Linked DNA regions of Methanococcus maripaludis. The main gene of each other region encodes a partner of the protein of the gene in region 3 in a complex. Links are inferred from orthologs where the notes say so. Each region holds a gene or a part of one and is shown on either strand. Other genes may lie near its edges.

Region 1 (2,826 bases), on a different replicon or contig from region 3:
ACGAAGGTGGAATTATGGTTGTTGTAAACGCTGAAAATGCAGTTGTTGGAAGATTAGCTTCATACGTTGCTAAACTTGCATTAAGCGGTGAAGAAGTAACCGTTGTAAACGCTGAAAAAGCAATTATGACTGGAAACAAAGAATACATATTCCAAAAATATGTACAACTCAGAACTAGAAAAAGTATTTCAAACCCTAAAAAAATGGGTCCAAAATATCCAAGAAGGCCTGACGACATCGTAAGAAGAGTTATCAGAGGAATGCTCCCATACAAAAAACCTAGAGGAGTAGAAGCTTTCAAAAACATTAAAATTGAAGTTGGAGTTCCTGAAGGAGTTTCTATCGACATTAACTTAGGTAGCGAACCAAACACAATCAAATATGTAACCGTTGGAGAATTGAGCCAATTCTTAGGCGCTAAATTCTAATTGAGGTGAAAGTGTGAAAGTAGTCCACACAGTAGGTAAAAGAAGAACCGCAATCGCAAGAGCTACTGCAAAAGAAGGTAGCGGTAAAATCAGAATTAACAAAAAACCATTAGAATTAATGGAACCTAAATACATCAAAATGAAATTAATGGAACCTGTTATCTTAGCAGGCGAAGCTTTAAGCAACATTGATGTAGATATTGATGTTAAAGGTGGCGGTATCGTAAGCCAAATGGATGCTACAAGAACCGCTTTAGGTAAGGCTATTGTTGAATTTACTGGTAAAATGGAATTGAAAGAAAAATTCTTAAGTTACGACAGAACATTACTTGTCAGTGATGCAAGAAGAACTGAACCACACAAACCAAGTAAGTCTTCAAAAGGTCCAAGAGCTAAAAGACAAAAATCATACAGATAATTATTTTTCTTTCCCTTTACGTTTTTTAGGTGGTAATAGTGATATTTCCAATCAGATGTTTTTCCTGTGGAGCTGTAATTTCGGAAGTCTATGAAGAATACAGAACTAGACTTAAAGATGGCGAAAACCCGGAAGAAATTTTAAACGACTTAGAAGTTAAAAAATACTGTTGTAGAAGAATGTTCGCATCCCACAGATTGGACAACGACAGAGAATTATTTGACGATATCGTCGAATACAAATAATTATTTATTATTTACTGATTACCTATCTATTCAGACGGGGCCGTGGGGTAGCCTGGCCATCCTGTGCGTCTGGGGGGCGTGCAACCCGAGTTCGAATCTCGGCGGCCCCACTTTTTATTAATCTATAAAGTCCTCTTGGGTGATTTTATGAAATTAACTAAATTTGAAACTGCACGATTAGTTGGTGCAAGATCCCTCCAAATTTCTGACGGTGCTCCACTCACAATCGAATCAGACAGAACTTCGTCATTAAACTTAGCTGAAGATGAAATAAAGCAGGGTAAACTCCCACTGTGTGTTAAAAAACAAGTCAAAAAAAATTAATTAACTATTTTAAACTCTTTGGGGGATTTTCGTGGAAAACAGTACATCCATAAAAAGAATAACTGCAAAGAAGGTTTTTAAAGACTCAAAAATTCAAGTAAGGATCGCTACATTGACCAATAAAGGTATTGGTTACGATGTAATAGATGCGGAAAATCCAGACTATGTAATTTCTGACGTCGAAAATGTAATTGCTCCAGAACTTGTTGGCTATCCTGCTTATGATCAAGATATTATTGATTCAATAATATGTGATACATCCGTAGACAGTCCCAAGGTTACAATGGGCACTTCTTTGAGTGTTGCAAGAGCCGCTGCAAACAGCGTTGAAATTCCATTATTTAAGCATATTGGTGGAGTATTATCTACAAACCTTCCAATTGTAGGATGTTCTTTAGTTTCAGACGGAATAAACCAGCTTTTGACTATTCCAATGGCAGAATCAATTGGCGAAATGATCTATATCTACAATAAAATATTATCTGAACTCTCTGAAGAATACGATTTTAGAAATAACTACGGGGAGTACGTTTCTAAAGATATTTTTAAAGATATTGGAAAATTCAAAGAAATTATTTCAAACATTTCTGAAGATGAAGATATCGAAATTTTATCCGGTGCAAAAATCTCCGAATTTAAAAAAGAAATTGAGGAACTCGATTATTTAGAAAGTTCTGAAATAATTGAATTCGATGGAATATTGTGTACTGAAAATATCGATGAAGAAGCGGATTTTTCGAAAATAGACCCTTATTCCATGGGAACTCTTACCGAAATGAATTATTATATCAATTACACGGTTGAAAAAGGATTAACTCCGACGATTTCCGGAAACAACACCTCATTCCCGCACTTAGCAATTGGATTTAAAGTTCCATTTTTACGTGCAAATATAAACTCAAAAGTATTAAACGAAATCTGGAACATTGAAAGGATTTTAAACAGCCCCAATATTACAAGATTTTAATACTTTAACTTTTAAAAAATATACTGTAAAAAAAATGAGGGGATAATATGAGTGTTGTAATTGATTACGATAAATGTAAAGGCCCAGAATGCGCTGAATGTGTAAATACCTGCCCTGTAGAAGTTTTTGAAATTCAAGGGAACAAAGTAGTTGTTGCAAGAGAATCAGACTGCACACTGTGCATGGTATGCGTTGATGTATGCCCAACTAATGCAATAACTGTAAAAGAAGACTAAATATTTATTTTTTAACTTAAATTATTCGGAATTTTCTTTTTTAACTCCGTCCATTTCATCGAGTACATCGAACAATTCTTCCCATGCATCTAAACTCAATTTTGCTTCGTCTTCACTCATTTTTTCAAGCGCGTATCCTGTGTGGATCAGCACATAATCTCCAATTTCAACGCCTTCTAGAAGTGCGAGTTTTGCTTTTTGTTTTACA
Region 2 (2,827 bases), on a different replicon or contig from region 3:
GCCTGTTTGTAATTAGTAACGCCCAGTTCAGGCCTATCCCTTCTAGGAATTCCGTAATCTAAAATCGGAACTGAGATATCTTCGTCTTTTATTGCACATGTTTTTGCAATTTCCGCGTTTAATACTGGAATCGGGATTCCAATTCCCATGTAAAGCGTGCTTCCATATTTAGGAATTGTTGCGCCCCTTAAATATTTAGTACTCATTTCTTTTAAGTCACCTTGAACCATTAAAGTTCCAAATCCACCATTTGGACTGTGTTGGGTTCCAGCACCGGTAATATACCCTTGTGCACCGCCTAAAAATATTTTTGTACCCATTCCTATAGTATTGTAAGTTTTTGTTTCCGTGTTAAAATCATTTTGTAGTGGGTTTAATTGGCCTGCACCAGAATAATTTAAGTTTCCAAATTCTGGAAGCAGTGCCCCCATGTAAGTGTATATTTTTTCTTCAGTACTGTTCGTAGCTCCGTTGTATGACTGGTAGCAATTTCTTGGATTTACCAAAATTGCCTGATTTAAATCATCTAGGGTTATTGTTGTTGAAACTTTTTTTCTAGGGTAACAGTCCGTTGTATAACCTTCAGCAACAAGCTCGATTTCTTTTCCTGCTACAAGGTCTTCAAGTACGTGAGAACCGCCGTATGAAATATCGATATCATCATCGCTATTAGTTTGAGCAGCCCCTAAATACGCATCAACTGCTGCAAGTCCAGAATATGCCTCAACACCATTCAAATATGTCTTGTACATTTTTATTGGTGGATCGGAGTGTCCAAAATTTAAAAATGCTCCGCTTGAACACATCGCTCCAAATGTACCTGTCGTAACTACATCTATTTCAACTGCCGCTTTTTCCGCACCCAGTTCGTCGACTATATCGATCATCTCTTCTGCAGTAACCACAACTGCATCGCCATTTCGTATCTTCTCATTAATTTCGTGAACGGTTTTCAAAATATCAACCTTAATTTTATATATTTAAAGCAGTGAATGTATAATATCTGGACAATAATCCATCGGGTTAGCTCTAGAGTATATATACACTATAATATATAACCGTATCACTATTTTGCTAACTTGAAATAATTTTAGAAATATATATAAAGATAGAAAATAATATATATGAGTTACCACTATTTTTCATGATATTAATATTATACGCATAAATTTATTTTTATAACTATTTTAAACAAATGGAGGCCAAACTGTGAAAGTATCATCACATGCAATGGTTCCGACACATGAGATTATTCCAAGAGAAGAAATACCCCTTTTACTCGAAAAATACAATATAAAATTGCAGCAATTGCCTAAATTGCTCGATACCGATCCACTTGTGCTCGAAGTTGAAGCAGCTCCTGGAGACGTTTTAAAAATAACAAGAATGAGTCCTACTGCAGGCGAAAGCACCTATTACAGATTAGTAATAGCAACTTCACTCTAAATTGCTGGTTAATACCTGCTAAATATTTTTTAAAATTTAAAATAAGCTATTATTCCTTTATCTAAAATCTATGGGGGAAAATCATGGAGTCCCGTGTCGTTGTTGATGCATTTTTTAAAGAAAACAGTTTAGTAAAACACCACATCGATTCCTACGATGATTTTGTGAAAAATAAAATTCAAAAGATCATCGATGAGGTAACTGGTGTCGAAACAGAAATTAAAGGAGGATACAAAGTATCCTTTGATAAAGTGAGAGTTACAAAACCAATAAATAAAGAAGCTGACGGTTCTGTAAAAGAAATAACACCTATGGAAGCGAGAATTAGAAACCTTGCATACTCTGCACCGCTTTACCTTGAAATGATACCGACAGTTGGCGAAGATGAAGAAGAAAAAGTGTTATCTCCTGTTGAAGTTTACATTGGAGAACTTCCGGTAATGCTTGGTTCAGAAATCTGCCACTTGTGCGGAAAATCAGAAGAAGAATTAATAAAATACGGCGAAGACACAAAAGATCCTTTAGGTTATTTTATTGTTAACGGTTCTGAAAAAGCAGTTGTTGCTCAGGAAGACCTTATTCCTAACAGAATTATATGTGAAAAGGTAGAAAAAAACAATAAAATCGTAGATATCGCAAAAGTATTTTCAACCAGACATGGATTTAGGGCATTATGTACTGTTGAGAGAAACCCAGATGGGTTATTAAATGTTTCATTCCCGGGAATGCCTAGCACAATTCCACTAGTTATATTGATGAGAGCACTTGGTGCAGAATCAGATAGGGAGATTATCGAATTAATTTCAGACGAACCAACAGTTGTCATGCAGTTAATTGCAAACTTACAGGAAGCAAGAGAAGAGCATGCAATAAACACGACTGAAGATGCACTCGAACATATCGGAAAAAGAGTAGCTCCAGGACAGCCTAAAGAGTACAAGTTAAAAAGAGCAGAAACTATTCTTTGCAACTATTTATTGCCACACATGGGCGTAGAATCTGCAAAATTAGGTGCTAAATGTAAATACCTTGGAAGAATGGCTAAAAATTCAATCGAACTCTACTTAGGATTAAGGGTTGAAGATGATAAGGACCACTATTCAAACAAAAGGTTAAAATTAGCTGGAGACTTGATGGAAGATTTATTTAGACATTCATTCAACCAGTTGATTAAAGATATCAAATATCAGCTCGAAAGACAAGCAATAAGAAACAAAGAACCTTCAATTCAAGCTGCAGTTAGAAGTGATGTTTTAACTGAAAGAATGAGACATGCGATGGCTACTGGAAACTGGGTAGGTGGAAGAACTGGGGTATCCCAACTTCTCGATAGGACCAGTTACCTTGCAACAGTATCCCAATTAAGAAGAGTTGTATCCCC
Region 3 (3,186 bases):
CTTTTTAATCGGTACAAAACTTCCAAAAAGATTTAAAGAACTTGAAAATGAGATTGAAACTCCATTTATGGAAAGTATAAGGCAGGAATTTGGAAGAGAACTTGGAAAAGTAGTAGTACCATTAGTTAAAAGACGAGTTGACAAGGAAAATCCTGATATCGTAGTCATGGTAAATCCATACAATCAAAAAGTTACACTTCAAGTAAACCCCGTATTTATCAAAGGAAGATATAAAAAGCTAGTTAGAGGAATTCCGCAAAGCCACTGGCATTGCAGGTCTTGCAAAGGAAAAGGCTGTGAAAAATGTAACTTCACTGGAAAACAGTACATGACTTCAGTTGAAGAAATCATTGCAGAACCGTTTATGGATGTTATGAAAGGAAGTTCAGAAGCACTTCACGGTGCAGGGCGAGAAGACATTGATGTTAGAATGCTTGGAAATGGAAGGCCTTTTGTAATTGAAATAAAAGAGCCAAAGGTAAGAAAAGTTAATTTAGAAGAACTTGCTTCAAAAGTTAATGCATCTGAGACTGTTGAAATACTAAATGTCGAATACGGCCTTAAAAAAGACGTTCACTTCTTCAAAAATGAGCCCCATAAAAAAACATATCTTGCTCAAGTTGAGTGCGACGAAAAAGTGTCGAGTGAAGAAGTGGCTGAATTAGTAAATAAACTCGAAGATTTAGTAATTGACCAAAGGACGCCCGATAGGGTCTCACATCGAAGGGCTGACCTCGTGCGTGTACGTAAGGTATATAAAGCTTGGCCGCATATGATTGATGATTATAACTTTGAACTTAAGATATTCTGCGATGGCGGATTATACATCAAAGAACTCATTAGCAGCGATGAAGGGAGAACTACCCCTTCCGTTTCGGAATTGCTAAACAATAAATGCATCTGTAAATTTTTAGATGTTTTGGATGTTCACGACTATGATGATGTAGAAAATATCTAAAATAGAAATGGTTATATATTGGTAGTGAAAAAAAGGATAGACACTATGCCAATTATGTTCATGAAACACATTAGGAGGAATAACTATGCAAAAAAGTGAAGGATTTAGAAGCAAAACAAGATATAAACTTCAGAAACACCCAAGACAGAAAGGAATGGCTCCGTTAACAAGAGCTTTAAAATGCTACACCGAAGGAGACAGAGTTCACGTAGTACTCGACCCTTCAGTACAGAAAGGAATGCCGCACCCAAAATTCCACGGTAAAACTGGAGTTGTTGTTGCTCAAAGAGGAAGATCATTCTTAGTTAGAGTAAAAGATGGCGGAAAATACAAAGACATTATTGCTAGACCGCAACACTTAAGAGAATCTAAATTATAATTATTTTTAGATATCTTTTTTTTAGACTAATCTGTTTTGAGGGAGATTATGATTGGAAAAGAAATTATTTCCGAAAAGTACACAACAATTGCTCATGCAACCGAAATTATGGATGAAAGAGCAGGTTTTGACGAATTATCGTACGAACACGGTTGTTCACTCGACTATTTAAGAAAATTTTCAACAATAAGTAAAGAAGATGCTGACACCATGTTTGAACAGCTCACAAATTTAGGGCTAACTGAAAAAATGGCAGTTAAAATTATAGACTTACTTCCAGAAACAGAAGAAGACCTGAAAATCATATTTTACAGAGTCGATGTTCCTGAAAACAAGGACGACATTTTAGAAGTAGTTAGTAAATTCAAATAACGCTTTTCTACCATTTTATTATTGAAACAATTAGTTTTTTATTGAATTAACTCGATATTAAGTAATGTTATTTTAATTTCCAACATTTGATAGGTGTAAGTATGAGAGAGGGGCATGAACAAAATAAACGAGAGTTTGAAGAATACGCATACGTTTTGGACTTCTTAGAATATGGGTACCCTGACGATACTAGGCCACTTCACCAAAAAAAACCGATTGCACAAGCTTTTGGTGAAAAACAGTTTGTAATGATGGAATTAACATTTAAGGATAATCAGGTTGCAGATCTTGCAGAAAAACTCTATATCGGCAAGGGAAAAAGGGAAAAAGTAGAGTTCGTATCAAAAATGTTAAAATACGACCAACTAACCCCTACTGCAAAAACTGAACTTCTTCACGTAATAAAAGAAGCAGTTAAAGCCCAGGAAGAAAGATTCGTTGAATTTTTAAATAATTGTGGGCCACTTACAAACAGAATGCACACATTACAGTTACTTCCAGGAATTGGTAAAACATCAATGTGGAAAGTAATCGAAGAAAGGGAAATAAAAAAATTTGAAAGCTTTAAGGATTTTGAAGATAGAGTTAGGAAAAATATAGTTGATCCACTCGCAAAAAGAATTGAAGAGGAATTAAAAGAACCTCAAAAACATTATATCTTTGTAAAGTGGAAAATTAGCCACTAATCTCTTTTTTGGTGTTATTTTGAAAATATTACTTCCTTCAATATACTATCCATTTATTGGTGGAATTTCAATCCACGTTGAAAATTTAATAAAAAATTTAAACAAAATTGACTCTTTTGAATTTCATATTTTAAACTACAATTTTGATGTCACCATTGAAAATTCTTTTGAAAATGTTACAGTCCATAAAATTCCGTACTTTTCAAAATTAAGGGGCCCAAGCTACATTTTAAATGGATATAAACTCGGAAAAAAAATAATTAAGAATGAAAAAATAGATTTAATCCACAGCCACTATGCAGCACCACAGGGTTTTTTAGGGGCAGTTTTAGGAAAAAAATGCAATATTCCAACAGTTTTGACACTTCATGGAAGCGATGTATTGAATCTCTCAAAAAACACTTTTGGAAAATATTTTTTTGAATATGCACTTAACAATTCCGAAAAAATAATATGTGTTAGCGAATTTTTAAAAACTAATTTAAAAACAAATTTTAATATTGATTCGAACGTTATATACAACGGATTTGATGAAGAATTATTTAATCCTTCGAATAATGATTGCGATTACGGATTATTTGTCGGATCCCTTGTTGAACAGAAGGGAATCTTTTATTTTTTAGAAAGTATCAAAAATATCGATTTTACGTTTAAAATTATTGGTAATGGTCCATTATATAATAAAATATTGGATTTTATAAAATTAAACGAAATTAAAAACGTTGAATTACTTGGACCAAAAACACAAGCCGAAGTTTCAGAGTATTTAAAAAATTGCAGCTTTTTAATAC

Evidence for each region. Proteins that work in one complex are often made in the same cells at the same time.
Region 1: HNP90_RS07230 (region 3) and HNP90_RS00790 share a complex: the UniProt entries of both Methanocaldococcus jannaschii proteins name them as parts of the RNA polymerase complex. The link is inferred for Methanococcus maripaludis from one-to-one orthologs.
Region 2: HNP90_RS07230 (region 3) and HNP90_RS00955 share a complex: the UniProt entries of both Methanocaldococcus jannaschii proteins name them as parts of the RNA polymerase complex. The link is inferred for Methanococcus maripaludis from one-to-one orthologs.

The regions. Positions count from the first base shown.
Region 1 is NZ_JACDUL010000001.1:150,789-153,614, forward strand. Bases 56-2,826 are described here. They hold HNP90_RS00790 (DNA-directed RNA polymerase subunit K), read left to right. Parts: upstream 56-1,238; coding sequence 1,239-1,415; downstream 1,416-2,826. Other genes in these bases: HNP90_RS00770 (50S ribosomal protein L13), read left to right, coding at 56-428; HNP90_RS00775 (30S ribosomal protein S9), read left to right, coding at 442-846; HNP90_RS00780 (DNA-directed RNA polymerase subunit N), read left to right, coding at 885-1,091; HNP90_RS00795 (phosphopyruvate hydratase family protein), read left to right, coding at 1,447-2,382; HNP90_RS00800 (4Fe-4S dicluster domain-containing protein), read left to right, coding at 2,430-2,618. Also shown: more of HNP90_RS00770, read left to right, coding at 15-55. UniProt on the Methanocaldococcus jannaschii protein: DNA-dependent RNA polymerase (RNAP) catalyzes the transcription of DNA into RNA using the four ribonucleoside triphosphates as substrates.
Region 2 is NZ_JACDUL010000001.1:180,234-183,060, forward strand. The notes cover bases 56-2,827. They hold HNP90_RS00955 (DNA-directed RNA polymerase subunit H), read left to right. Parts: upstream 56-1,209; coding sequence 1,210-1,446; downstream 1,447-2,827. Other genes in these bases: HNP90_RS00950 (homocysteine biosynthesis protein), read right to left, coding at 56-956; HNP90_RS00960 (DNA-directed RNA polymerase subunit B''), read left to right, coding at 1,530-2,827. In the rest of the region: more of HNP90_RS00950, read right to left, coding at 1-55. UniProt on the Methanocaldococcus jannaschii protein: DNA-dependent RNA polymerase (RNAP) catalyzes the transcription of DNA into RNA using the four ribonucleoside triphosphates as substrates.
Region 3 is NZ_JACDUL010000003.1:359,863-363,048, forward strand. Bases 169-3,047 are described here. They hold HNP90_RS07230 (RNA polymerase Rpb4 family protein), read left to right. Parts: upstream 169-1,385; coding sequence 1,386-1,709; downstream 1,710-3,047. Other genes in these bases: HNP90_RS07220 (tRNA pseudouridine(54/55) synthase Pus10), read left to right, coding at 169-958; HNP90_RS07225 (50S ribosomal protein L21e), read left to right, coding at 1,044-1,337; HNP90_RS07235 (DUF655 domain-containing protein), read left to right, coding at 1,811-2,395; HNP90_RS07240 (glycosyltransferase family 4 protein), read left to right, coding at 2,415-3,047. Outside these bases: more of HNP90_RS07220, read left to right, coding at 1-168; more of HNP90_RS07240, read left to right, coding at 3,048-3,186. UniProt on the Methanocaldococcus jannaschii protein: DNA-dependent RNA polymerase (RNAP) catalyzes the transcription of DNA into RNA using the four ribonucleoside triphosphates as substrates. This subunit is less well bound than the others.